2 regions of the Virgibacillus sp. DJP39 genome follow, and region 2 is predicted to be linked to the other one. Evidence: a T-box and tRNA genes for the amino acid it is inferred to sense, from the RefSeq annotation. Region 2 holds a T-box; the other holds one or more tRNA genes.
What was found. A T-box is a leader RNA that pairs with one kind of tRNA and senses whether it is charged. The one in region 2 lies ahead of ACOI1D_RS00450 (valine--tRNA ligase), so its partner is inferred to be a tRNA-Val.

Region 1 (16,801 bases), on a different contig from region 2:
TGGAAGTTCACTCCAATCATAATCTTCCGCCACAATTATACAAAACCAGTTGAGTTGTAATTTGGTTAACTTCTGATGTTTCATTAGATGTTTCAAAGTATCTATCCTGGAATCAGATCTCATCTATAAAGTATCTATTCTACCCAAAAAGCTTTATAATCGAACAAAAGCAAAATACTTTAGTGAATGGTAGAGGTGTTGTTTGTGCAAAAGCTTATATTTGAATCGAAATGGGATAAGACAATTGCTGATCAGGACCGGGACAATATTAAGCAAGTTTTTAAGGAATCCGTTTTAGCCCCTAATGTAGATATTCAGTTCACTTCTCTGTGGCAGGCCAAAAATCATCGGGGTGATTTACTTGTTGCTGTGCTAATTCATAATAGTAGTGCACAGAACTTTTCATTTGATAATCAAATGCTGACATATACAGTAGAAGATAGTATCTTCTCAGAACATACATTTTCTCTTCCTGTCACAGTTGAGAAACAAACAAGTATGCCTTGGACATTTATTTTCCCCGCTGGCAGATTTAACGATTCAGAAAAGTTTCATGATGGAAACTTACACCTTACCCTTAATTACTAACGGTGCTTGGCACTATAGTGCCAAGCACCGTCAAATCACAAGCTTCTATTTTTAATGGATTGCTTTAGATTTTTTGTAAATACTTCTAGTGTACTTTCTTCTGTATCTGCTTCTCCGTACTTTCTGATATTCACTGATTGGTTTTCCAGTTCTTCGTCTCCAACAACTATAATGAATGGTACTTTCTTCATTTGTGCTTCACGTATTTTGTAACCCAGTTTCTCTTCACGCAGATCAGATTCAACCCGAATTTTTTCCTGTTTTAGCAGATCTGTAATTTCCTCTGCATACGCTTTGTGAATGTCGTTTGATACAGGTATAACTTTGACTTGAACTGGTGCCAGCCAAGTTGGAAAAGCTCCGGAAAAATGTTCGATTAAGATGCCCAGAAAACGGTCAAGTGATCCGAACACTGCCCGATGAATTACTACTGGGCGGACCTTGTTGTTGTTCGCGTCCATATACGACAAATCAAATTTTTCTGGCATTTGGTAGTCGAGTTGAACAGTTGCACATTGGTGACTTCTGTTCAATGCATCTTTAATGTGAATGTCAATTTTCGGCCCGTAAAATGCCCCATCTCCCTCATTTATCGAGAAATTAAAGTTTAGCTCGTTTAAGACATTTTTAAGTAACCCTTCCGCTTCGTCCCATAATGCTTCTTCTCCCATATATTCATCCGGCCGTGTTGAAAGTTCAATATCATAGTTAAAGCCAAATGTACGGTAAACATCATCCACAATTTTTAAAGCAAGCTTAATTTCGTTCGCTATTTGATCTTGTCGCACAAAGATATGGGCATCGTCCTGGCAAAAAGTACGAACTCTAAGCATACCATTTAGTGCACCACTGAATTCATGACGGTGAACCTGGCCAAATTCTGCCATCCGGATTGGTAGGTCACGGTAGGAGTGGCGTTTATCCTTGAAAATAAGCATATGACCTGGACAGTTCATTGGTTTAAGTGCAAATCTCTGATCGTCCACTTCAGAGAAGTACATATTTTCTTTATAATGGTCCCAGTGTCCAGATTGTTCCCACATGCGCTGATTCATCATAATTGGTGTTCTAACTTCTTTGTAATCATTTAAATGGTGTAGCTCCCTTAGGAAAGTCTCCAGCTCATTACGAACAATTTGCCCATTTGGTAAATAAAACGGCATGCCGGGTGCTTCCTCAGAGAACATAAATAATTCCAGCTCATTTCCCAGTTTACGGTGATTCCTTTTTTGTGCTTCGTCAACAAAGTGAAAATAGTCTTCCATATCTTCCTTTGATGCAAATGCCACACCATATATGCGCTGCAGCATTTTATTATTGCTGTCACCGCGCCAATAGGCTCCTGAAACATGTGTTAATTTAAATGCTTTAATAAATCGAGTTGATGGCAAATGTGGTCCACGGCATAAGTCAATGTACTCACCCTGACGATAGACCGATACAGTATCCCCCACCGGAATATCAGTTAACAATTCAAGTTTTAATGGATCATTGGCAAAAATCTCACAAGCCTCATCACGTGTTATTTCCTGCCGCTTAATGTCGAGATTTTCAGAGATAATCTTGTTCATTTCTTTTTCGATTATGCCTAGTTCGTCTATTGTTACGTTATTCGCTAGATCAAAGTCATAATAGAATCCATTTTCGATTACTGGTCCAATTCCTAAATGAACATCTCCGTATATGCGCATTACAGCTTGGGCTGTTACATGTGCAGTTGTATGACGCATGATTTCCATCCCTGCTGTCGAATGGAGATCATACAATTCAATTGTTGCGTCTTCTTTAATAGACCGCTTAAGATCATACATTACTCCATTAACCTGACCGGCTACTGATTTTTTTCTTAAGCTTGGGCTAATCGACTGAGCAATTTCTTCTAAGGATATACCTTGGGCAAACTTCTTTTCGCTACCATCCGGGAACCGAATGTTAATTTCCTTCTGACTCATGTTTCAACACTCCTATTTTATAATTCAAACAAAAAAACACACCCATCCCTAAAAAGGGACGAGTGTATGTAAGACCCGTGGTTCCACCCAACTTCCCAACACCAGAACGGCTGATGGCTTCGTTTAAGCTATATCGTCGCTTTTTACGGTTTGGATACTTTCATTTTCCCCATCACTGCTCCAAGGTGGTAAGTAATTTTCTTTGTTAGGGAGCTTCCAGCCATGACTCCCTTCTCTGTATGCCTCTTAAGAATTACTCGTGTCCTTATCTTCACTTTTTTATTATTAAATTTTACAAATAAAAAAACACACTCCATCCCTAACCAAAAGGGACGAGTGTGTAATCTCGTGGTTCCACCCAACTTCTCATCACTTAACCTAACAAGTGATGACTTCATTGTGCTGTATCGTAGCATACCCGGTATTGACTACTAGTTGTTCACCAATACTGCTCCAAGGTGGTAAGGTTCTTTTCAGCGTTGGGAAGCTTCCAGCAGTGACTTCCCTCTCTGTAACCTGTTAAAAGAAATTTTTGTCCTTATCGTCGCGTGGTTATAATTTAATTTAATATATAGGATTAGCAACGGTAAGTCAATACCTAATAGTAGATTACAGTTTTTTTAATTCATCTTTTGAATAGCACGCCAACCGTGCGCTTCTTGTTTTTCCAAATAGCTTTCTACCTTGATTTCCTGAAGTTCCAATACAATTGGTTGTAGAGAAACATAGCATTCATTTGAAGCATAATTAATAGTCACCTTAACAACTTTGAATCCATTGCGATATCCTGGATATTATCTAATATGTCCCTATTAGCAGGAAGAATATCAGATTCAATTGATTACCCAACTTCATTGGTACTAGGCAGCTATCCGACTTCCTAATTCGCATGGCACCTTAGCAGCTCCGCACTTAGCTCTCTGCCAAAGCATCTCGGTCGGGGAACATCGGGGGTTTTTCCAGCCAGCCGTTCTTAATCATCAGGTTTGCACCGTCTTCTACATAAAGACTAATTTCTCCAATTAATTTTGTATATTTCAAAGCAAGATCTCGTCTTTGTGCAACTGATAGTGCCGCTCCATAGTACCCAATGGCAACAGAAACTAACGTAACAGTATGGAACGCCATTAATTTATCCGAGAAGGGAGGCACCGTTGAATCTGTTACCTCTCCCTGCCACATCGGTGGGGAGGGAAGGTTATCCTTTGCTAAAAGTCCTCCCATATCCTTAATTTGTTTTTCACAAAGTTTGGCACCACGTTGTAAAAAGGCTCTTAGTTCCTTTGATTGCGCCACTTGGCTAAATGCTACTTCCAACACAACCTTTACAATTGTTTTTATCATATTGTGGTGAAGACCACTTACCTCAATGGAATTTAATGGCCTTTTCTTGCCAAACCAACCGGTCAAATAGTGTTGATCGTTAACAAACTCAACCTCTTTTGGTACGTCCAAATGTGGAGGTTTACTTAGAATTCCCTTTTCCAGCATTAGGCCAAGGATACGATCATAAAGATTTGCAGTCTCCGAAAGACACGTTGCATAGTAGTTCCTCTGATCCTTACGTACCGAGGTAGTCGTACAGAGAGAATAGCTGTTCATACCATGTAGGGTCATGACTTGCATATAAACTAAGATAAGATTGTCAGAAAAGAGGCGCGGTGCACCCTTGTCCACATCTTCTTTTGTAAATCCTTTTGGAACTATGAATTTTTCATTTTTAAACATGTCTTTTAATTTTTTGATATGAGAATTTGACAAATCAAGGGAAGATTTTAAAATGACGATAATCTCTTTGTCTTTACAGTTTTCTAACAAATGAGTAATCATGCAAATCGACATTGTATCGTTCTGATATTGTGTCCAAAGGTTTGCAAGCTCCGCTGAGGTCAATCGGTTATTAGAATTGTTGTTCACTATTAAAAAACACTCCTAAAAAATATGTACTTACCCTTCTATTATTACTACTTATCCGTACTTCTATGCACAAGTAAACACGGGGACAAGGTAAGCTTTCTCCGCGTTCCATAGTGATAAATTTGTCTGACAAGGAATAAACATTAGTAGGGTGATGCGGAAAGGAGTTGGAAAATGAGTAAATCGTCGTTTCAAGGTCCCTCAACGGAGGGCACTATCCATGTTGTGGACCCTTCCCCTCTCAACTGGCTGTATATTCTATTCAATACAATGGAAGAAGCGGTAAGGGCTGATCACTTAGGGCGGATTGTTTCATCGCTTGCAACGGATTACAAGTGGCTGGATGACACGACGCTTGAGTTACAGCTGCGTAAAGGAGTAGTCTACCATGATGGTGAGTTTTTTAACGCAGAAAACGTGAGCCAAAATTACGATGAGGTCAAGCAATGGATCGCCCCACATCCCCCTGGCACTTGGTTGAATTTACCGGATGGAACAGGTTTGGAAGTAGTGGATGCATTCACTGTCAGGTATAACCTTCCCAAGACAGATGGTTTGGCATTAGGAAAATTACGTGCTCACCACTACGCCAATCATCTTTTCTGGAATGAGCTCGGTTTTGGTTATGCTAAACTTGGTACCGCTGAAGGACATTGGTGAGTGTTGGACGCACCAGGCCCGTGGGGTACTGGACCATTCATTCTTTCTAGTGGTTTCTCTTCAATAAATAATATACAAGCAATAATGATTCAAGAGCCTTTTGCATCTACATGGCTTAAAACAGATGAGGACCGTACACCGTATGTTGTATTGGACGCTAATCCACATTATTGGAATAAAACTAGAGGCCCTAGATTAGATCGAGTCGTATTTCGAAATGAACTTACTCCTGACCTCGCCTTACATTTATGTACCACAACGGAAGGACAGGTAGATATCGTCACACAGGTTCCACCTAAGCACGCCAAAATGGTGAGTTCATCTGCCTATGCAAAATTAGTAAACGTCAACAGCAACCGTATTCTTGCGGGAACGTTTAATCGTTTTAAACGAGATGTTAGTTTTGATGATAAAAATATTAGATTAGCACTAAACCTAGCGATCCAACGGGAAAAAATCATCCAAGAAGGTTTTTATGGATTCGCATCACATGTCCCGGCAATGACACCTCCTTGGGCATTTGATTACCCTGAGGAACTTTCTTCTAGGCAATATGATGCTTATCGTGCCAGAGAACTTTTTCAAGCTTCTCATTGGCCTGAAGGAAGAAGGATGAAAATCACGTCCACAGTTGAATTTGCACAAGCCGCCTATCTTATTGCAGCGGATATTGAAAACACCCTTCCAATCGGTGTCGATGTAAGCATCATTCCGCGCCATGAAGAAATAAAGTGGAAAAGAATCGTTGCCGAAAAAAAGTTAGTGCCTGCATGGGATATTATGCTCGCCAGTACAACCGCCTTGTTCTTAGAAGGTACACCTGCTTTCTTTCATCGGAAATTCTTTGGTTCGGATGGGGAATTACGAGTGGGGCCAGAGCTTCCAGCGTTTAATCAGTTGTTTAAAAAAATGGTAGCGCAAACGGATCAAACAAATCTACTAGAAGTTGCTAAGGAAATAGATAGATATGTGTATGAGGAAGCATTAGCCTTGTTCTTATGTAGTCCTCAAGATTTATATGCAGTAAATAGAAATGTTATCTTCCGGCCATACCGAACAACCTTTGAACTCGCCGACACAGAGGTAAACGAATTTCATTGGTCAAGGAGATAGCACGGTGCCTGTCATCCTAAACAATTCTGAATTGTTTGGATGACAGGCACCACCTACAAACGCTTCCAGCATACTAACCCTGACATATACTTATACTGTATCCCCTGCCAGAATATCATTTAACAATTCAAGTTTTAATGAATCACATTTCTTTCTACAATTGAAAAAAACATACACCCATCACTAAAAAGGGACGAGTGTATGCAATACCCGTGGTTCCACCCAACCCAGTAATGGCTGATGGCTTCGTTTAAGCTATATCTTCGCACCATTATAGTTTAGCCACGGTAAGTCAATGCCTGTTTTTAATCTAGACTTTTAAAAATTAAAACGCAGCGGTCCAACCACCATCCGCAGTTATAACTGTTCCGTTTACAAAACTTGATTCATCTGAAGCTAAGAATAAAGCAACTGTTGCTATTTCTTCAGGTTGCCCCATACGCGGCATAACAGCATGTGCACGTTGTGTACGACTTGCTCCAAACTCATTGATATTTTTAATGGATGAACCAATATTTGTTTCTACGCCACCAGGTGCTATTGCATTGCAGCGAATCCCTTTTTCTGCATACATGAATCCAGTATTCTTGGTTAAACCAACCACTGCATGTTTAGATGCTCCATATGCTGCACCTGCATGCGCACCATTTAGACCACCTGTAGAAGCTGTATTAATGATAACCCCTTTTCCTTTTTCCAGGAAAATTGGCATTGCTTTACGAGTTGCCCGCATAACACTCTTGGTATTGATATCAAAAATGAGATCCCATTTTTCGTCCGTGATATCACCAACAGGTTCCATAGAGTCCATGATTCCAGCGTTATTTACTAGAATATCCAATGTGCCATACTCACTTACTGCTGTATCGATCATCGTTTCAATATCTGTCAGCTCTGCCACATTTACTTTTACTGCTTTAGCTGTACCACCATTACTTACAATCTCGTCTACAACTGCTTCTGCACCTTCACTATTCAAATCAGCTAAAATAACTTTGGCACCCTCTTTGGCATAAAGCACGGATATTGCTTTCCCCATTCCTGAAGCTGCTCCAGTAACAATCGCTACTTTTCCTGCTAATTTCAATTAATTTTCCTCCTCAATCTATAGAACTTTCATATATGTTCATTCATTACACCACTAGTTTAATCTTCTTATTCGTTAACATCTGTGATTAAAATCACTAAATAATTAGAAACCTGGTTTATCGCTAACCTTTAAATGGGAAAACTTTAGTGCAAAAAGAGATTGAAGGCCAGGTGTAGATGCGCTTGTCAACAACCTCTTTAGAACTGTTGGTATGGAAACTCTATTTACTTTCCACAGGTGCTTCACGGTTCAACACATGTTTAACAGCACTCACATATTCTGTCAATGCCCGCTGACTGATCGCAGCATCTGGTGTTAGTACCTCAAACCCGTGATAACAGCCTGGATATAAATGAAATTCAACATCAACTCCTGCTCGACTAAGTCGGGTTACATAATCAAGCGTTTCGTCGCGAAATGGATCTAATTGCCCTACACATGTGTACGTATACGGTAGTCCCGAAAAGTCTTTTTCCCGGGCAGGTGCCGCGTACTTAGACACATTTTTCGTACCATTTTGTCCATTCAGATACATTTTCCAGCCTTTTTCATTTAAATCATGATTCCAAATCATGTTTCCGGTAACTTCCTGACTTGAAGGCGTATTATTATGATCATTAATCATTGGATAAAGTGGCATTTGAAAACATAATTTCGGCCCGTTTCTATCTCTAGTCAGTAGAGACAGAGCAGCTGTTAATCCACCTCCAGCACTTGCACCTGCTACGCCAATTCGAGTTGGGTCGACCCCTAACTTATCCGCATTTTCGGAAAACCATTTAAGCGCTGAATAGCAATCATCCAAAGCCGCTGGGTATGGACTTTCTGGTGCAAGCCGATAGTCTACTGATACTACTACACAATTGGCTTCTGTAACAAAACGCTGACACAAAACATCATTTTCTTCAGGAGTTCCAATTACATAACCACCACCATGAATCCACAATAAACCTGGTGATGTCCCATCCTTTTCTTTCGGTTCATAAATCCGGACGCGTACATGAGGATTATCCTCTGGGCCAGGAACCAAATGGTCGAAAATAACAACAGATTCATCTACTGGTATTTCAAGGGATGCAAGATTCTCCGCGCTAAATCTTCTAACTTCTTCAACATTATCCAAGTCAAGTGGTGGAAACAGTTCAAGCAACTCTCTCAATTCCGGATCAATTCTATTTTTCATAATAAGTCCCCTTCCTTTCAAAAATGCTAAACTTGTACCAACTATTAATTGTGCTTCTTAATCAATATGAAAAAGTTTAACTATTTATTACAGGCGGAAAATTCGAGGCATTAAATCTATGGTGCCTGGCACTTTGAACCGTATGGACTGCAATTGCTAAAGTTTATCAACTAACCAGGGATACAGGATTCTTTTCTTAGCAGAAAAAAGATTGGTATTTTCGATAGTCCACTAATATAAGGTACTCGCTAGTCAAGCACATTTTCAATAATTTGATTAAGTGCGTTTACATCTATTGCCTGTATCTTTTTATTATTTATGTTGTATTTCTGCTTCAACTCAATAATCCTACTAACACTCGTGTTAATTCTTTGTTCAGATATTTCACCGGTTGTTACAGCAGCTTTCAAGGCATCAATTACGGACACTACTTTGTTATACCCATGAGCCACTAAAATAATATCACTACCTGCCTTCACGGACTGGACCGCGGTTTGCTCAATACCATAGTTATTTGTTATAGCGTTCATGGTTATATCATCTGTAATTACTACTCCATTGAAATCAAGTTGCTTTCTTAAAAGGCCAGAAATGATTTTTTCAGACATGGTAGCAGGATATTGGTTGTCAATCTGTGGCAGTAAAATATGAGCAACCATCACCATATCTGCCCCGCTTTCAATAGCATTCTTAAACGGTATCAATTCAAGTTTATTAAGTTCTTCAAGGCTCTTATTAACTTTTGGTAGTTGTAAATGTGAATCAACTGACGTATCCCCATGCCCGGGGAAGTGTTTTATAACGGGAATGACATGTTGCGATTGAAGTCCTTTCATGGTTTGTATCCCTAACTTACTTACGACTTCAGGGTTATTTCCGAATGATCGATTTCCAATTATAGGATTGTCTGGATTGCTGTTCACATCAATCACTGGAGCAAAGTCAAGATTGAATCCAAATGCATTTAACTCTTTTCCAAGTAATGAACCAATGTCATAGGAGAATTCGGAGCTATTGACCGCACCAATCTTCTTATTTGTGGGAATTCCAGTTAAACCGCCAGGCAGTCTTGAAATACGACCACCTTCCTGATCAACACCTAAGAACAAAGGCAAAGATTTCTCAGCATTCTCTGCGATAATTTGATTTCGGAGTTTAACAGTTTGCTGTGGATTTTGTAGATTATCCTCATAAAAAATTATCCCACCTACATTGTATTTGTTTATAAGGATTTTCGTCTTTTGAGTGAGTACAGTACCAGAAATACCGGTAAACACCATTTGTCCAATTTTTTCTTCTAGACTCATTTTCTCAACTATCTCAGTAACCGTTTGTTGTGGCTTATGCAGCTTCGTGCTGACAGAAATATGATGCACCTCAGGATTTGGTTCATTTTCAGTTGGTTTTGGAAGTATCCATTTCAACTGGAATGGTGCATTCACTTGGTATATAAGAATGATTTGATTATGTGTATTATCTTTATAATAACGAACCTTGTCTGGTTCACCTAATTCTTTCTTAATTGTATTTAAGTGAATATTAGCTAGGTTCTTATGGTAGGAACGAACATCGAAAACTGTATTATCTTGATAGGCAACTGTAACGTAGCGGCTAGAAAAACTTTCATAAATCCCTTTTGAAGATACACTTGATTGCTTAGGTTCTCCCCATTTATCATGAACTGTTCCAATTTCCGTTTTGCCTGCAACAAATGGTGCTTGCATTATTTTTCCATGCTGGGAAAGGCCGAAAATATTTTTTATCAGACCCTTTCCATTTGAACCATCGTCTTTACTTGATTCTGGAGTTTCCTCCTCATTCTCTGGTGCAGAAACAGAACCAGATCCTTCATTTTTGGTAGCTTCGTCTCCCACTTTATTTTCTAACAATACAACCGTCACACCAATGATTATTATGAATAATAGAGAGTATCCCAGTTTCCTCATAAGGCAATCCTCCTTATCGTCCTACTATTATTATTCCCTATATTTTGAGAGAGAACATAAAAACATCCAAATAACTTTGCACATTAATTCATTGTTGCAAAAGCACAGTAGTATATCTCAACAATGCCTAAATAGGTTATTCACTTATACAAACTAGTCTATGTATCACTGTAGCATTTTCGACTTTTGAAGTGAACTGATGATATAGAATTCTCATCTCACCATAACAAAAACGCGAACCTTAAGGATCTCAAACCATTGGCGAACTGTTTACTTAAGGAGGTACCATTAGCTGGATTTATGCACAACAGTCTCAGTTTACATTTACAATAACAGTTCTTTTTTCACACTATTATATAAATAGTCGCCTTATAATAAGTTTATATAAATAATTAGAAGAAACTAGGTGAAACTAACATCAATTAAGAATAGTCCAGGATAGGTAGGTTTTTTTATGATTACTCAAGACTCTCACCCCGAATATAAGTATCCGACCGCTTCGCTATTATGGTCTTTAGCGTTACCTGGATTCGGCCAATTTTATAATGGTCAGATCTTATTAGGGACTATCTTGCTGTTCACAGAACTATTGGCGAACATATTGTCAGGTTTGAACCTTTCTATCTTTGAAACTTTTCATGGCAATTTTAAAAATTCACATGATGTTATGAATTATCAATGGGGAATGTTCTATCCTTCTATTTGGGGATTCTCGATGTGGCAAGCTTATAATTATGCAATTGCAGGTAACCAGCAAATAAAAGGAAAAAGAAGTAAAGCATATTTAACGGGGTTCTTCTTTGGTGGCGTGGTGGGGATGAATTTCGGGATATATTGGCATGTTTCTTTTCTTTACAGTCTCAAATTGTTTCATTTTTTAGAAAGTCCTATATGCCTGGGTCTAATCCTGGGAATAGTATGTGCTTTCTTAGGTCATTGGTTTGAAAAAACACTACATAGGATATTGCTTGCCCATCGTGTTGAAACTGCAGAAAAGGGTTCAAATTTTAACTAATTATAAAGTTATAGTGCAAATGAATATATGTTTCCAAATTAATTAAAAGAGGGACACCCAACTGGTATCCCTCTTTACATACTACTTTTTATTCCTTGACTCTTAACAGCCTTAAACTGTTTAGTGTTACGAGTAATGTGGCACCCATATCAGCAAATATCGCGATCCATAATGTTAACCAGCCTGGAATAACTAGTAGCAAGGCGATCAGTTTTATTACTAAAGAGAAAGTGATGTTTTGTTTTATGATTGCCAACGTCTTACGGCTCAATTTAATTGTATATGGCAATTTGCTCAAGTCATCAGACATTAGGGCGATATCAGCTGTTTCCAATGCTGTGTCTGTACCAGCCCCACCCATGGCAATACCGACTGTTGAAGCAGCAAGTGCTGGAGCATCATTTACACCATCTCCTACCATTGCAACACCTTGATGACTCGATCGTAGTTTTTTAATGAAATTTAATTTATCTTCTGGCAGCAGATCTGCTTGAATATCAGATACCCCTACTTCCTTCCCAATAGCTTCAGCAGTTCGTTTGTTATCACCTGTTAGCATGACAGTTTTTTTAATCCCTGCTTCATGTAGCTTACGAATCACCTCTTCTGATGAGCTTCTAACTTCATCAGAGACAGCAATTAAAGAAAGAATACCCTTTTCTGTTCCCAGAATCATTACTGTTTTCCCTTGTGATTGTAGCTGTGAAATGGTCTGTCTTTTGTCATTTTCAACTTCTCCATGTAACTCCTCAAAAAGGGAAGGACTTCCAACATAATATAAAGTGTTATCAATTCTTGCTTCGACACCTTTTCCAGTTATCGATTTGAAATCTTCTACAGACATTTCGTTATAAGTTAAGCCATTCTCTTCAGCCCTTTTCGTAATGGCTGAAGCTAGTGGGTGCTGTGAGCCGTTTTCAATTGACGCGGTAATCTTCAGTAACTCATCTTCAGTTCGGCCATACGTTACGATATCTGTTACAGCTGGTACACCTTTTGTTAATGTTCCGGTTTTATCAAAAGCAATAACCTTCAACGCCCCTGTTTCTTCTAAATAAATTCCACCTTTAATTAACACGCCGTTTTTCGCAGCATTCCCGATTGCTGTTACAATCGCAACTGGCGTGGAAACTACTAATGCACATGGGCAACCGACTACTAACACTGCTAATCCTTGATAAATCCAATCGCTCCAATCCCCACCAAATAGAGGCGGGATGGTTGCTATAAATAAAGCGATGATAATAATTGCCGGTGTATAATACTTCGCGAACTTATCTACAAATGCTTGAGATGGTGCTCGTTCTGCTTGTGCTTCTTCCACCAAATGAATAATTTTCGTAAGCGTGGTATCTTCCACTCGTTTTGTTACTTTTACTTCCATAAGTCCTTCTTCATTCAATGTTCCGGCAAAAACTTCATCATCAATCGTTTTTGTTACTGGAACGCTCTCTCCTGTTATTGCTGCTTGATTTAACGTTGATATCCCTTTGACAACAAGGCCATCCATTGCTAATTTTTGACCTGGTTTTACAATCATAATGTCACCAATTTTAATAGCTTCAACGTTAATCTTCATCTCTTCGCCATCCCGACGAATGATTGCTTCCTGTGGTGCGATGTCCATTAAAGATTCAATTGATTGACGTGCTTTATCCATCGAAAAACGTTCTAATGCTTCACTTACAGCAAACAGGATCACAACTGTTGCACCTTCACCCCATTCGCCAATCATTGCAGCTCCTAATATAGCAATGGTCATAAGCGTATTCATATCAAAATTAAGTCTAATGAGGTTTTTAAAACCTCTTATAAACAACGATAAACCACCAATTATAATTGCAGCTCCATAGCCCAACTTAGGTATAATACTTTCATCACCAAGCTGGATTCCAACTAACCAACTGATTACAATTAAAGCAGTAGAAATATAAACTTTTATGCTTTCTTTTTGTTTCCAAAACGATTTTTGTTCAGGTTTCTTTTCTTTCTCATCTCTCAATTTCAGATTTTCAAAGGCACCTGCCTTTTCAAGTTCTTCAATCGTAGTATTACCTGTAACCGCGATTTTTGAAGCACCAAAATTAACTTTTGCATCTTCAACACCATCCAGGTGCTGTACGTTCTTTTCGAACTTTTGGGCGCAGTTAGCTCAGGTCAATCCTTGTACCCGATATGTGACGGTTTCTTTTTCAGACATTGATTTTCAACTCCTTCTCATGCACTAATGCAAGCTGGATTAACTGTTTAATATGATCATCGTCCAGTGAATAAAATGCTAATTTACCTTCTTTTCGATACTTCACAATTCCTTGTTTCCGAAGCGTTCTCAAATGGTGAGATGCCGTTGCCACAGAAGATTCAATAATGTTGGCCACATCACATACACATAATTCATCATTTTGACAAAGGGCATAAGAAATTTTCGCTCTATTTTCATCAGCAAGTACTTTGAATAATTGGGTAATACTGGATATATCTACTTTCTGTAACTCTCCTTGAATATAATTTACCTTTTCCTCATCGTGACAGTAAACTTCACATAAATCCTTCTTATGCATTCATTATCCCTCCCAACATATTCAATCCTTCATTTGAATATAGTATATATCTTTACCTTTTGTTATTCAAGTGTATGTTTGAATGAATTGAAAAGTTCGGGGTCTGTATATAAAAAAAGGACTCTTTTCGTAAGTTTTGTTGCTTTTTAATCTTCGCAGTTGATACAAACTGCGAAGTAGTGAAAACTTTTTCGACGCTCTGCAGTCGCTGCGGAAAAATCACTACGCTTTCCGCGGGCTTGCGCTGAGCCTCCTCGATCGCAAAAAACGCTCACTGCGGGGTCTCAACACTTCGCTTTCCCGCAGGAGTCTTCGTGTTTTTCCTCCGCTACAAGATGTTTCAACAGTACTGTATGGCTCACTTACTATTACGATAGTTGATTGGAGCGGAGGACCGTTGACTCCAGCGGGAACAGCACGAGTCTGAAGACCCCGCAGAGTGGTTTTCTCGAGGAGGCTGAGGCCGTGCCCGCGGAAAGCAACGGTCCGTAGCGGAAAACAACCAGCAGTTACTTCGCATTTTATAGATTTTGTGTTAAATACAACAATCTTTTAATCTTTTAGAAAACAGCTAAAAACAAAAAAAGATCCGTACTAAATCAACTGATTAAGTACGGATCTTTACATAATGACTCCGATTGGGCTCGAACCAACGACCTCTTGCCTGTCAAGCAAGCGCTCTCCCGGCTGAGCTACGGAATCGTATGAAATTCACTAACACTTTTAACTATATATTATTTTCAATTGGCATGTCAACAAAATTTTTTCCATTTAACAGATTACAAGAAAAACAATTATATCAAGGAGCTAAATTAAGACATATTTCTTAGATTTTATAGTCTAAACTTCACAGCAAGTTATGTCCAAATCTATAATTATAGTAATAAATTACTAGCTATTTTTGTCTTTTATTGTCGAAACTATTTATTTATGATTATTTGTCTGAGATAATAACTATCGTGTCGAAAAAACGCTAAGGTGACGGTGAATATAATATAATGTTAGTTGAACAGATAGAATTAGATAGGGAAACATTAGTTTTGTTAATTGTTAAAAAAAGAAATGAAATGTTAATGCTGGCAGATAGGGATGGCTTGTCTTCCTGTAGGACAATTAGGTGCAGTCAGGAACTGGATTCGTTGTTAAATAGCTTACATAAGCTCCAACTTGCATCGTAAAAGATTCAAGCCCTTTTTCTCTGTAAATACTCCAAAACAAAAACTCAGTATAAAAACTGAGTTTTTGTTAATTTTTTAATTCAGATTCCCTTTTAGTCAACAAGTTCTCGAATTTTGTAGGAATCTCTCCCCGACTTTTTCGCCTCATAAAGTGCTATATCCGCACTTTTTAATATAGTAAAGGATGTTGTTGTACGGTCATTCACGGACATTGCAATTCCCATACTAGTAGTAACTTCCAGCCTTTTGCCATTTATGAACCAAGGTTTATTCATAGCGACTTTTATGGTCTCAGCAATCGACATGGCATTGCTGGATGCATCAATATCAGACAGAAGAAGGGCAAATTCATCGCCACCTAGTCTAGCAACCATATCATCAGTACGGATTGAACGGCTTACTCGTCTTCCAAATTCCTCAATCACTCCGTCGCCAACATCATGTCCAAGTGTATCGTTAATTTTCTTAAAGTAGTCAATATCCATCATAACTACAGCAAACGGATTATTGCTTGTTTGAAAGTCTTCCAATGTTTGCTCCAGACTCTCCATAAATAAACGTCGATTCGGTAAGTCTGTCAAAGGATCGTGGTTTGCTACGTGTTTTAGTTTTGCTTCATACTCTTTTCGTATATTTATATTTCTAGTGAGTACTACCATATGTATAAATTTATTCTTATTATCGAATACAGGTGTTCCATTCGCTTCGCACCAAACATATTCGTTCTTATCGTTAACCTGTTTTAACTGGATAGTAAATGAGTCACCATTTTTAATAGAACTTGTAAACTTCTCATCCAGGTGGCTTTTATCATCTGGATGAACATTATGCAAGAAAGACTTGCCTACATATTCCTCATGATCAAATCCTAATATATCTTTATAAGACGGTGAAGCATAAATGATTTCACCTTTATCATCAAGCAATGTTATTAAGTCATTAGCATGTTCTGCTATTACTCGAAAACGCTTTTCATTTTCTTCCAGCTTCTTTAATGAAGTTAGAGTTTCCGTTATGTCTCTTACAATACCAAATATGCCAATTACTTCATCATCGATTAGTAATGGTGTGACTTTTAATGGTATTTCAATTCGTTGACCTGTTTGATTTAATATTGCCAGATTAGTATCTTCAGTAACTCCGCTTGCCGCTTTCATAATTATATTTTTCGCAAGACTTATATCCTCTTTAACAACCAGCGAATCCATAGTCGATCCCAACAGTGCTTTGGGGTGAAATCCCATCACAGATTGTGTGGCAGCATTTCCATCCGTAATATGGCCATCCAAGTCAAATAAAAGAATGACATCCTTGTTATGGTCAAACAAAGATTGATATCTTTTTTTACTTTCATTTAATTCATACCAGGCTTTTTCTATCTCAATTTCCGTCCATTTTTCCTTCGTAATATCCTTGACCACTGCTACTACCTGTGTACATTTGTTCATTTCGTTAAACAAAGGAGTTAATTTCGTTTCAGAGTAGTATCTTTTACCTGAAGGAGAGACAAAAGAATCTTCAAATGTGTGGGGTTTTCTGCTTGTCAATACCTTAGTATAGTGCTGATAGAAGAAAGATGCGGTTTCCTGAGGATAAAC
Region 2 (16,801 bases):
TGTTATAATAGAAAGCAGTGGATGAAAACAATTTGTTGTGTCTTCTCTACCACCCATTCCTGTTTCAATTAATGCAAAATCACAGGAATCAGCGAAAAACAATAAGGCGAGTACCGTAATTATTTCAAATTCAGTAGGATGATCGCCCTGCTCATCCAAATCCACAATTGCAGGATACATAAAATTTAACAACTCTACAAAAGTATGGTGGTCTATTGGGGTATCATTAATAAACATATGTTCCCTTAAGCCGACTGCACTTGGGGAAACAAATACACCGACCCTATAATTGTTGGATACTAAAGCATTTTTAATGAAATTAATTGTTGAACCCTTTCCATTTGTTCCAGCTACGTGGATACCGTTTATTTTTTTTTCAGGATGGTCTAGAACCTGAAGCAACATTTTCACTCGACCTAGTCCAGGCTTAATTCCTAAATGTTTTCGTCCATGTAAATACGTTTTTGCTTCCAAAAAACTGTTAAACACTATGTACACACCTACTTATAATGATAGATTAGTTAAAAAAGAAAGAATCTTCTCAGGTCTTTCAAGTTTTTAAACATTTAATTTTCTATAGTATATCATTTTACTATTCGAATGAGAAAGGAGTGTTCCCAATGAAAATAACCGGATGGATTGTATACAATGGATATTTAAAAGGCAATAAATTTTTAGATTATACGGAATGGCTGCAAGTAGCAGCAAGTAAAAAGGGCGTTTTTACCAAGGTTTGGAAAAATAATGAACTTCTGTCTTACTTAACTAGTCAAAAACTCGAAATTATTGAAGCTAATAACCAACTTCCGGATTTTGTTATTTTTGCAGATAAAGATATTTATTTGGCAAACCAATTAGAATTAATTGGGATAAAGGTTTATAATAGCGCTGATTCTATTCGTGTGAGTGATGATAAAATTTTGACCTACCAGGCACTAGCATCTAAAAATTTGCCGATACCAAACACCATAATAGCACCAAAGATGTTTATAAATGATAGTGAAATTGATCATTCTGTCTGCGAATCTGCTATCAAAGTGTTGGGATTGCCAATGATTTTAAAAGAAGCATTTGGTTCTTTTGGTGAGCAGGTTTACTTAGTCCATTCCAGGGATGATTTAGAGCAAACGGTTTTATCTATACAGGATAAACCGTTTATTTTCCAAGAATTTATTGGGTCAAGTTATGGAAAAGATATTCGTTTGCATGTTGTTGGCGATCAAGTAGTTGCTGGTATGGTTAGGACAGCATCTGATGATTTTCGTGCTAATATAACAGCTGGAGGCACTATGCAAGCCTATCAACCATCAACAACTGAGGTTGACATTGCAGTGGCAGCTACTAAAGCAATCAATGCCGATTTTGCAGGGGTGGACTTGCTGTTCGGAGCAGATAATCAACCAATTATTTGTGAAATTAATTCTAACGCGCATATTCGTAATATGTATGAATGCACAGGCGTTAACGTTGCAGACGATATTGTTGATTATATCATTGGAAAACAAACTAGTTAAATAAGGTGATTCTATGACGTATAAAGGTTGGTTAATTTATAAAAAGAAGGATGCTTTGGAAAACCAATCATTCATTGATTGGTTTATAAACGAGGCTAAATTACAAAATATAGTATTAGAGTTGCTTTACAGAGAGAATTTTACAATTGGGATTGTAAATAATAAACGAAGCATCATAAAAAATAACGTTTCGATCGAACCTCCGGACTTTGCTGTTGTGCGAACCGATGAACCTTTCTTAAGTTTACATCTTGAAGAGCTGGGAATTAATGTGTTTAATTCTGCAACTATCTCACAAATATGCAATAACAAAGAATTAACACATCATCATGTACATAACTTAAACATTCCTATGGTAGACACTATCTTTGTCGACGGCCGCCAAATGAACGATTCTTACAAATTAGACTACCCATTTGTTGCGAAACTATCAACAGGCCATGGGGGGAATAATGTTCATCTAATTGAAAATGAGCGGGATTGGCAAAATCAACTACCAGACCTTACCTCGGATACAGTCATCCTCCAATCATGTAATGTATCCTTTGGAAAGGATTTACGTGTATTTGTCGTGGGCAACGAAATAGTTGGTTCTGTTCTCAGAGAAAACAAAAAAGATTTCCGTGCTAATTTTAAACTTGGTGGTTCAGCGAAATGGTATCAATTGAACAATGATGAATTAAAAATAATAAACAAAATAATAAATAACTTTGAATTTGATATGGTTGGTATCGACTTTTTATTTAGTAATAGTGGCAAATTATTATTTAATGAAATTGAAGATGTTGTTGGCTCTAGAATCTTAAGTGCTGTTGGTAATGTAAATATCCTGGAAAAGTATGTTAGCCATATCAAATCTAAATTGGATAGTAGAAATAGCGGGCATTAACCACATTAATAACATGCTGGTGTACCATTAATAAAAAAGAAACGGAATTTCATCATCAAATGAAATTCCGTTTCTTTTTAGTTATCTAACTCCATTAAACGTGCTTTTACTTTTGCATGCTTTTCTAGATAGTCCTGTTCCTTCTCTTTTTCTTCATTTACCACTGATTCAGGAGCTTTTTTGACAAATCCTTCGTTTGATAGTTTCTTTTGAACCCGCGAAACTTCCTTATTCCACTTTTCCAGTTCATTTTCTAATCGTTGGCGTTCTTTTTCAATATCAATTAAACCCTCAAGTGGGAGAAATAATTCTATCCCCGTTACAACAGCTGACATAGCTTTTTCTGGTACTTCTATGTCCGAAGCAATTACAAGCTCGCTTGTGTTACAAAAACGCTCTAAATAGCTACGGTTTGCTTCAAGTTCAGAGATTGTAATGTCTTCAGCCTGAATAAGCAGTTTAATTTGTTTTGACATTGGTGTGTTTACTTCAGCACGAATGTTACGTACAGATTTTATAATTGAAACTAATTTTTCCATTTCATCCATTGCTTTCTCATCATGAAAATCTTTACGAACCTCTGGCCAGCTAGCGATTGTAATAGACTCACCTTTATGAGGCAGCTGTTGCCAGATTTCCTCTGTAATGAAAGGCATGAATGGATGCAGCATGCGCATTGTATTATCTAGAACATAAGCAAGTATAGATTGGGTTGTCTTCTTTTTAACAGCGTCTTCACCATATAATGGTAACTTGGCCATTTCAATATACCAATCACAAAAGTCATCCCATATAAAATTATACAAATGACGTCCCGCTTCACCGAAATCATATTTTGCTGTATTTTTAGATACATGGTCAATCGTTTCATTAAGTCTAGTTAAAATCCATTTATCTGCTACCGATTTTTCACCTGTTAAATCAATGTCGTCGTAAGTGAACTCCTCCATATTCATTAGACAGAACCGTGATGCATTCCATATTTTATTGGCAAAGTTCCAAGTTGATTCTACCTTTTCCCAATAAAAACGAAGATCCTGACCTGGAGAAGATCCAGTTAATAAAAAGTATCGAAGTGAATCAGCACCGTATTTATCGATAACCTCCATCGGATCAACACCGTTTCCAAGGGATTTACTCATTTTGCGTCCATCCGCATCTCGAATTAAGCCATGCATGAGCACATCTTTAAATGGACGTTCTTCTGTAAATTCAATCGATTGGAAAATCATTCGGGCAACCCAAAAGAAAATAATATCATAACCAGTAACCAATACATCGGTTGGGAAATAACGCTTAAAATCCTCTGAATCTTTATCTGGCCATCCCATTGTCGAAAAAGGCCATAAAGCAGACGAGAACCAGGTATCCAACACATCTTCATCCTGTTCCCAATTTTCTATGTCAGCTGGAGCTTCTTTTCCAACATACAGTTCATTGGTTTCTTTGTGATACCATGCCGGAATTCGATGTCCCCACCACAATTGCCTGGAGATACACCAATCTCTAATATTATCCATCCAATTAAGGTAGGTATTTTCAAATCGTTCCGGTACAAAATTTACTTTATTATCACCTTTTTGCATTTCAACGGAAGCATTTCCAAGCGGCTGCATATTAACAAACCATTGTGTAGACAAATATGGTTCAACAACAGCATCGCTTCGTTCGGAATGACCAACTGTATGTGTATGATCTTCTATTTTAAATAGTACGCCAAGTTCTTTTAGATCATTTACAATTTGTTTACGACAATCAAACCGATCAAGGCCTTTATATTTCCCTGCATTTTCATTCATTGAACCGTCTTCATTCATTACCAATACACGCTCAAGATTATGCCTATTTCCAATTTCAAAATCATTCGGATCATGGGCAGGTGTTATCTTAACAGCACCAGAACCAAACTCACGGTCAACATAATCGTCAGCAACTATTTCAATTTCACGGCCAACAATTGGCAAAACAACCTTTTTACCTACTAGATGCTTGTAACGTTCATCTTTTGGATGTACTGCAATTGCAGTATCACCAAGCATCGTTTCAGGTCGTGTAGTTGCAATTTCAATAGACAGGTCACTATCCTTAATTGGATATCTTAAATGATAAAAATGTCCTTGTATTTCCTTATGAATAACTTCAATATCTGATAGTGCTGTTTTTGTTTTTGGATCCCAATTTATGATATATTCTCCACGATAAATTAATCCTTTATTGTACAGACTTACGAATACTTCACGAACAGCTTCAGATAAGCCCTCATCCATTGTAAATCGTTCGCGTGAATAGTCTAAACCTAGTCCTAACTTTTCCCATTGTTGGCGAATAACACTAGCATACTCTTCTTTCCAATCCCATACTTTTTCAATAAATTTTTCGCGGCCAAGGTCGTAGCGGGATTCACCTTGCTCCCTTAACTTCGCTTCCACCTTAGCCTGCGTGGCAATCCCCGCATGGTCCATCCCAGGTAACCATAAAACATCATACCCTTGCATACGTTTCATTCTTGAAACAGTGTCTTGCATAGCAGTATCCCAAGCATGACCCAAGTGCAGCTTGCCAGTTACGTTTGGTGGGGGTATTACGATAGTGAAAGGTTCTTTTTCAGGATCACCAGTAGCTTCAAAATATTTCCCATCTAACCAAAACTGATAACGGTTCTTTTCCACAGACTCGGGATTATATTTTGAAGGTAATTCATTTTTTTGTTTGTCTGACATAATTTTTCCTCCTCAAACTAGTAATGCTAGCAATGCGATACCCGTCTTTTTATAAAAAATAATTCCATGAAACACAAAAAAATCCCTCCATCCTATAAAGGACGAAAAGATTGCTTCCGTGGTACCACCTTCGTTTGCAGGCTAAAAATAAACATGCACACTCATCATTTGTAACGGATCTAATCCGACTTCTTCTACCAAATAAATTTCAAAGAAGTAGCATCATGGGCGACATTCCAAGTAAATAGACCTGGGAAATTCTCAGCTTGTATTTCCCTCTCTTAAGGTATTACCTTGTACTCTTCCCAATCATTGCCTTTTGTTTTTCAGTTTATTATTTATCATACTACCTATTTCCGGCTAAAAAATCAACTAATATTACTATACTTTGCACAAAAACAAGGTGTTTATACATATTATAATAAAAATAATTTTATTTGTGAAGGGCGTGACAGCATTATGGCTAGATATTATAGGTATAAGATGCCACCATGGGCGAGAAATTGCATTATTGTTATAGAAAAAGTGACATTACCGATTGTGATTTTTCAACTAATACGCACACTGTTTATTCCAACTACTTTTGATGTCTTTTTGTTAGGTATTTTAATAGGTGTTTTTGTTGCTTTCTACTTGGAATGGATTTAATCTGTATCGTCATTACTTTCCAAATTTAAGTTATTTCTGGACCAGTCAACCATCTGGAGTAAAAATCGTTGGTTACGTTTTAATACCATTATGTACTCCATCATGGATTGGTCGGTAGTTCTGGTTGCATAACCCTCAACAGTTTGGAAGTATTCTGTAGGATCGAGCAGATAAATAGCAAGTAATTCTTTTTCAATCTGAACGAGACTGTTCTCTTTTCTATATAGAGTAAAGTACTCTGAAAGGTTCGTAGTTCCCAAATCCAGGTTATATAACTGGCATTTAATCATTGATACGATATCAAGTACTGCATTAGCATGAAAATAATCTGTCTGACTGCTTTGGTATAGGTTTCCTTTTACTAGCAAATTTTTAATATTATTTTGACCATAACAAAGACAATATCTCCACTCACTCACTTTCAATATCTCCGAATTAAATTGGTCTAGACGATTTAATAATTCTCTTACTATGTAATCTATGTCACGATAATGCGTACAAATTAACAACTCAACCGGCGCCATATATCTCTTCTGTTCAAATTCATCTATATATTGTTCGAACCGCTTCTGATATTCAATACAGGAATCATAATATTTCTTAAAATCTTTTTGAATATTTTCTTTATTGATAGGTATAGTCTGTAACGTACTATGATGTGCAGCTCCAATATTTCGATATATGTCTGATATAGAAAGCCTTTTTCCATATGTATTTTTATTATAATTTTCCATAGAACTCCTCACATTCCAAAAGCCATGCAAACCTTTTTGTATTAAATTTAACCCATAAGTCTTAAGTCAAACCACTATAAATTAGCGGCCTGACTTAGGATCTTAATGCGGGCAAAAATATAGAAGTTTTAAATTAAGTTTGCAAAAGACTCTTTTGTAAAGTTTTGTTGCTCCTTAACCCTCGCAGTTGATGAAAAGTGCGACGTAGCTGTTGTGTTGATTTCCGCTACGGCCAGTCTCTTTCCTCGGGTGGCCACTCGTGCCCATGGAATCAACCGTTATCCAGAAATATCACCCGTCGTGACCATGGAATCAACCGTCACGTTTAGTCACGTCGCAGATTATAGACTTTGTCAATAATCTTAAAGAACCGCCTTGCAAAATAAACAATTATTTAACTTTTATCTAATATTACAGATTTAGTGCCTTTTACTTGCTTGAATTTACGGGGATATAAAGTAACTGTCCTTCAGTTATTGTATCTTCGTCCAACTTATTTTGTTTAGAAATTTGAAGTGGATTTACCTGATATCTCTCCGCAATGGTGTCAATGGTATCATTATCCTGTACGATACATAATTTCATTTTAGAATATCTTTCTTCGTCCTGCCTAAACATATTAGACAAGTAATCAATCTTTTCACCTTTTTCTTCCTCTTCGTCTTTCTCTTTATCCTCTGAGGGTTTTACAGATGACTTAGGTATCCTTTCGGGTACTTCTTCATCTAATTCTTCATCATTCAAATATTCATCGCGTGGCATATACGTTTCACGTGTTTGCGCTAATTCCTGAACACTTGTATCTATTTCTTCCTGTTCATAGCTCTCTTCAGGTTTTTGTGCTTGGTTAGCTTCTACCTCTTCCTTTACGTCAAAACGAAATGTATCTTCGTAATTATCTTTCAATGTAAAAACTTCTTCTTGATTTTGCTCTACTGATTCAGTGTCCGTTTTTGTCTCTATAACATCATTTATCCCCTGAATGGCAATGATTGATGTTAACCTGAGTTGGTTTTGCTCAGGAATCTCATAATCAAAGTAGTCAATAGACACTGTTACATCATCCATATCATTTACGCGATAAGTTGGAACAGATATTTCTACGGGGAAACGATGAGAAAAGGATGTTTCTCCCCTCTCCGATTCAAATACCTGCTCTACATATCGACGGGCAGGATATTCATCTGAAATAGGATCATTATTTCTCTCATCACCATCATTAACTCTTTGGTATTCCCCTTTTAATTCAATTACTCCTCTAATAGATATATAATCATTAAATGGCTGAATAGATATCTCAGGTTCAAGTGCTATACTAATAACTTCTGCAACTTCCTGTCCCCGTTCAAAGTAAAGTGATTCATTAAGCTCAAAGCTAAACACTGCATTTTCTTGCGCCAAATTATTTCCTCCTTCCCAATACTAAAAATAAACATATTGTTTATATCACTATATGATTTCAGTTTGCATTATATGATTTTAAGATTTTATACCTAAGAACAAAAGCGCAAGCGCCCTTTTATGCGAGCCCATAAAAACGCCCCGTACTGTGACTTTATCGGTACTAATACGTCCTGGACTCCTGCGTTGGACGTGGCTGTTTAGGTGTCTAGTTAGTCACAATCTTTGAAATCTATAGTCCAAACAACAAAAAAGCATGCTATCAAAATTAATTGATAGCATGCCTAATCTTTATTTGTTTATTTGAGAGAAAGCTTGTCTTATTGCATTGATTGTATTCTCTATATCTTCATCTGTATGCGCTGTCGATAAAAATAAACCTTCGAATTGAGAAGGGGGCAGAAAGATACCTGCTTCAATCATTGCACGATAATACTGTGCAAAATAATCTAAATTTGATTTTTTGGCACTATCAAAATCCTGTACAGGTTCATTGGTAAAGAAAACGCCTACCATAGAGCCAGCACGATTTATTTGTAGTGGAATATCAAAATCAATTGCAGCCTGTTCAAACCCAGCAACTAACTGATCGACTTTTTCATTCATTTTAGTATAGCTTTCTTCTGTTAATGCATTTAATGTCTCATATCCTGCAGTCATAGCAAGGGGATTACCAGACAATGTTCCAGCTTGATAGATAGGGCCAGATGGAGCAACATGCTCCATGATTTCACGCTTACCACCATATGCTCCAACTGGTAGTCCACCACCGATAACTTTGCCTAAACAGGTCATATCAGGAATCACCCCAAAATATCCCTGTGCACATTCGTAACCAACACGAAAGCCAGTCATTACCTCGTCAAAAATAAGGATTGTTCCATAATCTTGTGTGATTGACCTTAACCCCTGCAGAAAGTCATCCTGAGGAGGGACTACACCCATATTTCCTGAAACAGGCTCGACGATAACAGCTGCAATTTCACTACCATAGTTGGCAAACGCAAGACGTAAACTTTCCAGGTCATTATAAGGAACTGTAATTGTATTCTCAGCTACTGAAGCTGGTACTCCAGGACTGTCTGGTAATCCTAACGTTGCTACACCAGATCCAGCTTTGATCAATAATGAATCACCATGACCATGGTAATTCCCTTCGAATTTTAAAATTTTGTCGCGGCCAGTATAACCTCTAGCAACACGTAAAGCACTCATAGTTGCTTCTGTTCCTGAGTTAACCATTCTAACCATTTCGACCGACGGCACCCGATTAATCACTAGCTGTGCCAATTTATTTTCTATTAATGTTGGTGCACCAAAGCTAGTACCTTTTTCAGCGGTTTCCTTCAGTTTTGAGACAACACGGTCATCTGCATGTCCGTGAATTAATGGCCCCCAGCTTAGTACATAATCAATATATTCGTTGCCATCGATATCTTTGATTTTTGAACCTTTGCCAGATTCCATGAATATTGGGGACATACCAACAGATTTGAATGCTCTTACAGGTGAATTAACACCACCGGGCATTAGATCTACTGCTTCTTTATATGCGTCAACTGATTGATCAAATTGTTTCATACAAGCTCACCTCATTTAAGTATTTTTTATCGATTACTCACTTAACCAACGTGCGACATCTTTTGCAAAATAGGTTATGATAAGATCCGCTCCTGCTCGTTTCATTGATGTAAGCTTTTCTAATACCAGTGATTTCTCGTCAATCCATCCATTCATTGCAGCCGCTTTAACCATTGCGTACTCACCACTAACATTGTAAGCTACAATCGGTGCGTTGAAGTTATCTTTGATGTCCCGAACGATATCGAGATAAGACAAAGCAGGTTTGACGATAAGAAAATCTGCCCCTTCCTCGATATCCGATTCTGCTTCACGAATAGCTTCTAACCGATTTGCTGAATCCATCTGGTACGATTTACGATCCCCAAATTGCGGGGTACTATCAGCAGCGTCACGAAATGGTCCATAGAACGCCGAAGCATATTTAACTGCATAAGACATAATTGGAATTGAAGAGTAGCCAGCTTCATCCAGCGCAGTACGGATTGCTATAACAAATCCATCCATCATATTTGAAGGCGCAATGATATCTGCTCCAGCTTCAACTTGAGAAACAGCAGTTTTTGCTAACAATTTTAATGATTCATCATTGTCAACATCTTCATTATGAATAACTCCACAATGACCATGAGACGTAAATTCACACAGGCATGTGTCTGCTATTAATAACAATTCTGGCACTTCTTTTTTAATAAGACGAATTGCCTGTTGCACAATCCCATCATTCACATAAGCCCCTGTACCAATTTCGTCTTTCTCATTTGGAACACCAAAGACAATTACGGAAGAGATCCCTAAATCTCGTACCTCTTTCATCTCATCTGAAAGGTTGTCTAGTGATAATTGGAAAACCCCCGGCATAGAAGAAACTTCATTGCGTATGTTTTCTCCCTCTATAACAAAGAACGGATATATTAAGTCCTCTTTTCGAAGGTGATTCTCGCGCACAATCTTTCGTATTGTAGCCGATGAACGAAGTCTACGATGACGCTTAAACTCAAAATTATTAGTCATTGCAACCTATCCTTTCGTTTTATGTAGTGAGAAATAGTGTTGACTATTCCCTCAATTGTAAAATAGTTTGGTGACATTGTCTGATTAAACCCATTTTCTATTGCGCGAGACTCGGTTGTTGTACCGATACAAACACAAGGAAGATCCTTTAGTTTTTCGATATGTTTAGCTTCTATGCCCATCTCCAAAAATGCATCCACAGCTGATGGACTAGTAAAAGTAAGGTAATCAGGATACCTTTTGTTAAGATAGTTTTTTAACGTCGCCTGACTATCAAAATCACTCATGGTTTTATAGGATATCACTTCGTCAAAACCTACACCATGTTTAACTAGGTCTTCTTGAATAACATTAAGGGACTTGCTCCCTTTCACTATTAATAGAGGGCCCTTTAATGGGATCCGTTGTAAAAATTCTATTGCTAATGTTTTAGCATTATAAACGGAAGGAAGAAAACTTGCTGATAAGCCGTATTCATGCAGAGCTTTTTCTGTTTTATGACCGACAACAGCAAATTTTGGGGTGTTGGACTTGATTAGGTCGAGTTCTTGCTGGTTTAGTTGCTTAAAAAAACAATCAACACCATTTGCACTTGTGAAAATTATCCATTCGTAATTTATGAACTTTTCAAGTCGTTCTACTGCAAAGCTTTTACAAGTCACTTTGACTAATGGAATTTGAACAGGCACACCACCAAGTTCAACTATTAAATCAGCAAGAGATTTTGCTTTACTTTTTTCCCTGGTTATAAAAATCTCTTTTCCTTCTAATAGTTGTTCCATTGTTTACTCAAGCTCCTCTTTCACTTCATCCACAATTTTTTTTGCACCTCGAGCAATTAACTTAGTGGCTGCCTCTTCTCCAACTGCAACTGGATTAGTACCTCGTACAGTTTCACTTAATACAGTTGTTCCATCTGCACTTGCCACAAGAGCATTTAATACGATTTCTTCATTCTCCAAGTGAGCATAGCCAGCAACCGGTACTTGGCAGCTACCTTCTAATAACTTTAAAAATGTCCGTTCTGCAGTAACCGTAATAGTCGAATATTCATTATTAATTTTGGCTAGCATTTCCCGTACTTCCGTATCATCCTCGCGGCACTCAATAGCTAGTGCTCCTTGTCCAACTGCAGGTACACACATTTCCGGGTCAAGGTATTCGGTAATCAGATTTTCATTCCAACCAACTCGCTGCATTCCTGCCACAGCTAATATGATTGCGTCATAATCCTCTTCTTCAAGTTTACGTAAGCGGGTTTCGATATTGCCACGGATTGATTTTATCTTAACATCAGGACGCTGAGCCAGGACTTGCGCTGCTCTTCTTAAACTGCTTGTACCAACAATAGCGCCATCAGGTAAATCGTTTAATTTTACGTTGTCTTTGGAAATATAAGCATCTCTATGATCTGCTCGTTCTGGAATGGAAGAAATGGTTAGCCCTTCTGGCATAACGGATGGCATATCTTTCATACTATGAACAGCGAAATCTATTTCCTTATCATACATAGCCTGTTCAATTTCTTTTACGAAAAGTCCCTTACCTCCAACTTTTGATAACGTGACATCAAGGATTTTATCCCCTTTTGTCATTATTTTTCTAGTTTCAAACTCATATGGAACACCAGCTTTTTTCAGCTCATTGATTACCCACTCAGTTTGGGTTAATGCAAGATTACTTTTTCTAGTTCCAACAATTATTTTACGCATGATTCTGTCTCCTCCTTAGAGATGAAAATTTGATAATAAACTAAATAGCAGAAAATTAATCAGTAGTATTAGAAAAGCTGCAGTATTGTAGATTGCTATTGATTTTCCTTGATGCCCTTTTACCATTCGTAATACTAAATAAAGCGTATATACACCAAGTACAAATATCGAACCCAATGTCTTAAGGTCAAACCAGTAAAACTCCGCATTTGAGACATATGCCCAAACTACTCCGAGAATTATACCAAGTAATAACAATGGAACACCTAATGTTACTGCTTTAAAAGAATATTGATCTAACTGCTTTAAATCTCCTAGCCTCCACATCCAGTTAATACCCTGTTTGTTTTTTAGTAATCGGTACTGAACCAGATACATAATAGAAAGCAAAAAGGATAGTGTGAAAAATCCATAAGAAACAATGGACAATGTAATATGTGTAATTAATATTTCGTTTACTAATTGAACACCTTGTGCCAACCCCTGCTGCTGTGCTTCAGTGAGTATATACATCAGTAAAATAAAGAATCCAAACAAATTAGTAAAAAATACAATAAAATGTATGGAAAACAAATGGTTAATAATTAATGAAAAAGTTACTAATACCCAGGCGTAAAAAAACAAACCATCATACAGGGAAAGTACAGGAAAGCTATGGTCGACAAACGCTTGTTTAAATAAAAAAAAGCTTTGAATAACCCAGACCATACTAAGTAACCAGAAAGCCATCCGATTAGCTCTCTGGTTACTTTGAATAAAATCAATAAAATAGCAGGTTACACTTAGACCATAAATGATTAGAATAATCTCATAAAGCCATCTGGATTCAAACATAGTGGTAATATCCTTTCATCTTAATTCGTCGTTACGTTTTCTACTAATGGAAAGGATATTTTCTTATCTTTTTCTGCATTGCTCAGTTCATTGTTTTTTTGGGATTGCTTGTCCAATTCTTCCTGTACTTCTTGTTTGATACCGAATATATCCATAAACAGCGCTAGCTTTTCATCTGAATTTTTTCCTGCAGCCAGTTCTTTCGCTTGATTGACAGGTTCTTTTAGCAATTGATTAATGATACTTTTTGTGTGCTTATTTAACACTTTCTTTTCCCGCGCTGTTAAATCAGGCATTTTACGCTCGATGCTCTCCATTGTTTCTTCCTGAATAGATAGCGCTTTTTGTCTTAATGCCGAAATGACAGGAACAACACCTAAAGTTTGTAACCAATCATTAAACATGACAATTTCAGCTTCAAGCATAATCTCTATTGCAACTGCAGCTTTTTTTCGTGAATTTAAATTTTGGTCAACTATATGCTGCAGGTCATCTATATCATACAAAAAAATACTGTCTAGCTGACTGATTGCAGGATCAATGTCTCGTGGTACTGCAATATCCACTAAGAACAACGGGCTTCCTTTGCGCTTTTTCTGTATTGGTTCAATCATATCTTTGGTAATTACGACAGAATCCGAACCAGTTGAGCTAATTAGAATATCCGCTTCCTGCAATACGGCTAACAGGTTTTCAGCGTGCTCAGCGGTTGCATCAAATTTATTAGCTAGTTCAACCGCTTTTTCAAATGTACGGTTTACCATTGTTATCTTCTTAGCACCAGAGCCATAAAGATTTTTAACAGCTAATTCTCCCATTTTTCCTGCGCCAAATATAACGATGTGTTTGTGTTGCAGATCGCCAAATATTTTTTTTGCTAATTCAACTGCAGCATAGCTTATTGACACAGCATGCTCACCAATAGCTGTGTCCTTATGGGCCTTTTTCGCAAAAGTAACTGTTTGTTTAAATAATTCATTAAAAATTGTTCCAGTAGTTCTCATTTTTTGAGCAGTTAAAAATGCTTGTTTTACTTGTCCAAGAATTTGAGTTTCACCTAGAACCATGGAATCAAGACCAGCAGAAACTTTAAATAAATGCTCAACTGCACTATCAGCTTCTAAAATACGCAAATAAGGAGAGAACTCCTCTTTATCTATTTGAAACCAATCTGCTAAAAATTGTTTTATATAATAACGTCCAGTGTGAACTTGATCAACCACAGCATATATTTCAGTGCGGTTACATGTAGAAACAATTACATTTTCTAAAATGCTTTTCTGTGTGTGCAAAAGCAACATCGCATTATTAATGTCCTGTTCAGAAAACGTCAATTTTTCCCTAACTTCAACTGGGGCTGATTTATAGTTAAACCCTACTTTTAATATATGCACAACGATCTACCCCCAACAAATCTTAAAACATAATCTTTTTTAATTATAACATAGATAATAAGTGCTATTTCTGTTAAAATGTGAACAGATTTTGAATCCATTTATTTTAATTTATATTTGTTTACGAACTCGTATGTACTTTATCATAACAGAATGTCATAAGCAAGAAATCGATTTGCTATATACTTGAGTTAAAGAAAGGAAACCTAATGAAAAAACAAAATGTATTTTCAGGCTATTTATTAATTGGAATTGGTTTGTATTTTTTATTAAGCAAACTAGAAATTCCAATCATCACAGATTTTTATTCTTGGCCTACTCTATTTATTATTATCGGTCTAGCTTTCCTTATACATTGCTACAAAACAAAAGATTATCAGAACCTGCTTAGTGGTACGATTATTCTGGGGCTTGGAATCCATTTTCATGGAATTAATCATTATTCATTCTGGATTGATCATTGGGGAATTTACTTACTAATTGTTGGTATTGCCTTCATTATACGCTTTCTTAAAACCAGGGATGGACTATTCACAGGTCTTGTTCTTGTTAGTGTCTCACTAATGATAGTATTTTCCGTAAATCTCCCATCCTATTTAAGTTGGTTTTATCAACTAGTTAAACTACTCGAGATGTTTTGGCCAGTTGTGTTAATTGCCTTAGGATTACTTTTGCTCAAACGAAAAAAGTAAACGTGCCAGATTCAGCACGTTTACTTTTTTTACAGAATTGAACTTAAAAATGCTTGTGTACGTTCTTCTTGTGGACTATCAAACAATTCTTTGGGATCTCCGCGTTCAACAATCTTTCCATCATGCATATAAATGACTCTATCGCCTACTTCACGAGCAAATCCCATTTCATGTGTCACGACCACCATCGTCATTCCTTCTTCAGCAAGCTGTTTCATAGTAGATAATACTTCTCCTACCAATTCAGGGTCAAGTGCCGATGTTGGTTCATCAAAAAGCATTACATCCGGTTTCATTGCTAAAGCACGTGCTATCGCAACTCTTTGTTTTTGGCCCCCAGACAATGTTGATGGATATACATCATATTTGTCAGCAAGACCAACCTTTTCCAATAGTTCCTTACCATCTCTAATTGCATCTTCTTTCTTGATACCCTTCACCTGGGTTGGTGCTTCAATTACGTTACCAAGCACGGTCTTATGTGGAAAAAGATTAAAATGTTGAAACACCATTCCAACACGTTCTCGAACCTTGTTCAGGTTATGTGTATTTTTTTCGATTTGTTCGCCCTCTATAGTTATAATTCCACTGTTTTTCATTTCCAAAAAGTTCAAACAACGAAGTAGAGTACTTTTTCCAGATCCACTAGCACCTATTAATACAACAACATCACTTTCTTTTACTGTCATATCAATGTCTTTAAGTACATGCAAATCGCCAAAAGATTTATTTAATTTTTCTACTTTTATCATTTCTTGTTTCTCACTCATACTAAACACCCCCTGTTAATCGCTTTTAGACAATTTTTTCTCAAGTTTATTAACTGCTAAAGTAAGTATTAGTACAATAAATAGGTAATAAACAGCTACAGTCAAATAATACGGTAGGTAATCAAAGTTATTGGAGCCAAGTGTACTAGCTACACCAAATAATTCCTGCATTCCAATGAAAGATACAAGCGAGGAGTCTTTTATACCTATAATGAATTGGTTACCAAGTGAGGGAACTGCACGGCGAAAAGCCTGTGGCAAAATAATTCTCCGCATTGTAAGTCCTTGTGTCATACCGAGTGTACGTCCTGCTTCGGTTTGCCCTTTATCAATAGATTGAATTGAACCACGAATAATTTCAGCGATATAAGCTCCACTATGAAAAGCAAGTCCTGCTGTCCCTGCCCAAAATGGAGATAAAAGTATAATTTCAGACAAACCATAATACAGAACGAATATTTGTACTATAAGTGGCGTACCGCGAACGATCCATATATATGCGTCAGCGATCCACTCTAAAATTTTTATATTTGAAATTTTAAATATGGCAAAAACTAAGCCGATACCAAACGCAATAACCAATGAGGCTGCTGATAATAGAAATGTAAGTTTGAGACCCTCAATAAAGACGTCTAAACTTCCGATAAACACATCAAAAAAGTGCGTTATTGCTGACAATTGTTTCACTCCTTAAAGGGACAAATGTGCGCTTAATAAGCGCACATTTGCTTCCTCATATCTTATTTTACTTCTTTAGGTTCGTCGGTAATGTCTACACCAATCCATTCTTTTGATAGTTCTGCAAGTTTTCCACTTTCTTTTAATTCCTGTAAAGCTTCGTTAATTGCTTTCAATAATTTATCGTTACCTTTTGCAACCGCAACAGCTTGTTTACTGA

Region 1: it encodes a tRNA-Val, which carries the amino acid that the T-box ahead of ACOI1D_RS00450 (valine--tRNA ligase) is inferred to sense. The anticodon was not compared.

The regions. Positions count from the first base shown of each region.
Region 1 covers NZ_JBMERP010000036.1:14,727-31,527, forward strand. The annotation lists gene ACOI1D_RS12560 (SLAP domain-containing protein) at 205-588, shown strand; gene thrS (threonine--tRNA ligase) at 624-2,540, opposite strand; gene ACOI1D_RS12570 (hypothetical protein) at 3,161-3,298, opposite strand; gene ACOI1D_RS12575 (DUF3231 family protein) at 3,453-4,457, opposite strand; gene ACOI1D_RS12580 (ABC transporter substrate-binding protein) at 4,683-5,117, shown strand; gene ACOI1D_RS12585 (ABC transporter substrate-binding protein) at 5,202-6,230, shown strand; gene ACOI1D_RS12590 (SDR family oxidoreductase) at 6,556-7,317, opposite strand; gene ACOI1D_RS12595 (alpha/beta hydrolase) at 7,541-8,503, opposite strand; gene nagZ (beta-N-acetylhexosaminidase) at 8,752-10,449, opposite strand; gene ACOI1D_RS12605 (hypothetical protein) at 10,904-11,464, shown strand; gene ACOI1D_RS12610 (heavy metal translocating P-type ATPase) at 11,553-13,664, opposite strand; gene ACOI1D_RS12615 (ArsR/SmtB family transcription factor) at 13,657-14,025, opposite strand; tRNA gene ACOI1D_RS12620 (tRNA-Val) at 14,655-14,727, opposite strand; gene ACOI1D_RS12625 (Spo0E family sporulation regulatory protein-aspartic acid phosphatase) at 15,024-15,203, shown strand; gene ACOI1D_RS12630 (PAS domain S-box protein) at 15,296-16,801, opposite strand, start outside.
Region 2 covers NZ_JBMERP010000001.1:82,165-98,965, reverse strand. The annotation lists gene ACOI1D_RS00465 (bifunctional folylpolyglutamate synthase/dihydrofolate synthase) at 1-489, opposite strand, end outside; gene ACOI1D_RS00460 (ATP-grasp domain-containing protein) at 621-1,514, shown strand; gene ACOI1D_RS00455 (ATP-grasp domain-containing protein) at 1,528-2,403, shown strand; gene ACOI1D_RS00450 (valine--tRNA ligase) at 2,481-5,123, opposite strand; T-box leader at 5,218-5,445, opposite strand; gene ACOI1D_RS00445 (hypothetical protein) at 5,583-5,771, shown strand; gene ACOI1D_RS00440 (hypothetical protein) at 5,768-6,505, opposite strand; gene spoVID (stage VI sporulation protein D) at 6,935-7,906, opposite strand; gene hemL (glutamate-1-semialdehyde 2,1-aminomutase) at 8,198-9,487, opposite strand; gene hemB (porphobilinogen synthase) at 9,521-10,501, opposite strand; gene ACOI1D_RS00420 (uroporphyrinogen-III synthase) at 10,498-11,283, opposite strand; gene hemC (hydroxymethylbilane synthase) at 11,287-12,213, opposite strand; gene ccsA (cytochrome c biogenesis protein CcsA) at 12,229-13,047, opposite strand; gene hemA (glutamyl-tRNA reductase) at 13,068-14,441, opposite strand; gene ACOI1D_RS00400 (LiaI-LiaF-like domain-containing protein) at 14,651-15,133, shown strand; gene ACOI1D_RS00395 (amino acid ABC transporter ATP-binding protein) at 15,163-15,903, opposite strand; gene ACOI1D_RS00390 (amino acid ABC transporter permease) at 15,919-16,581, opposite strand; gene ACOI1D_RS00385 (transporter substrate-binding domain-containing protein) at 16,644-16,801, opposite strand, start outside.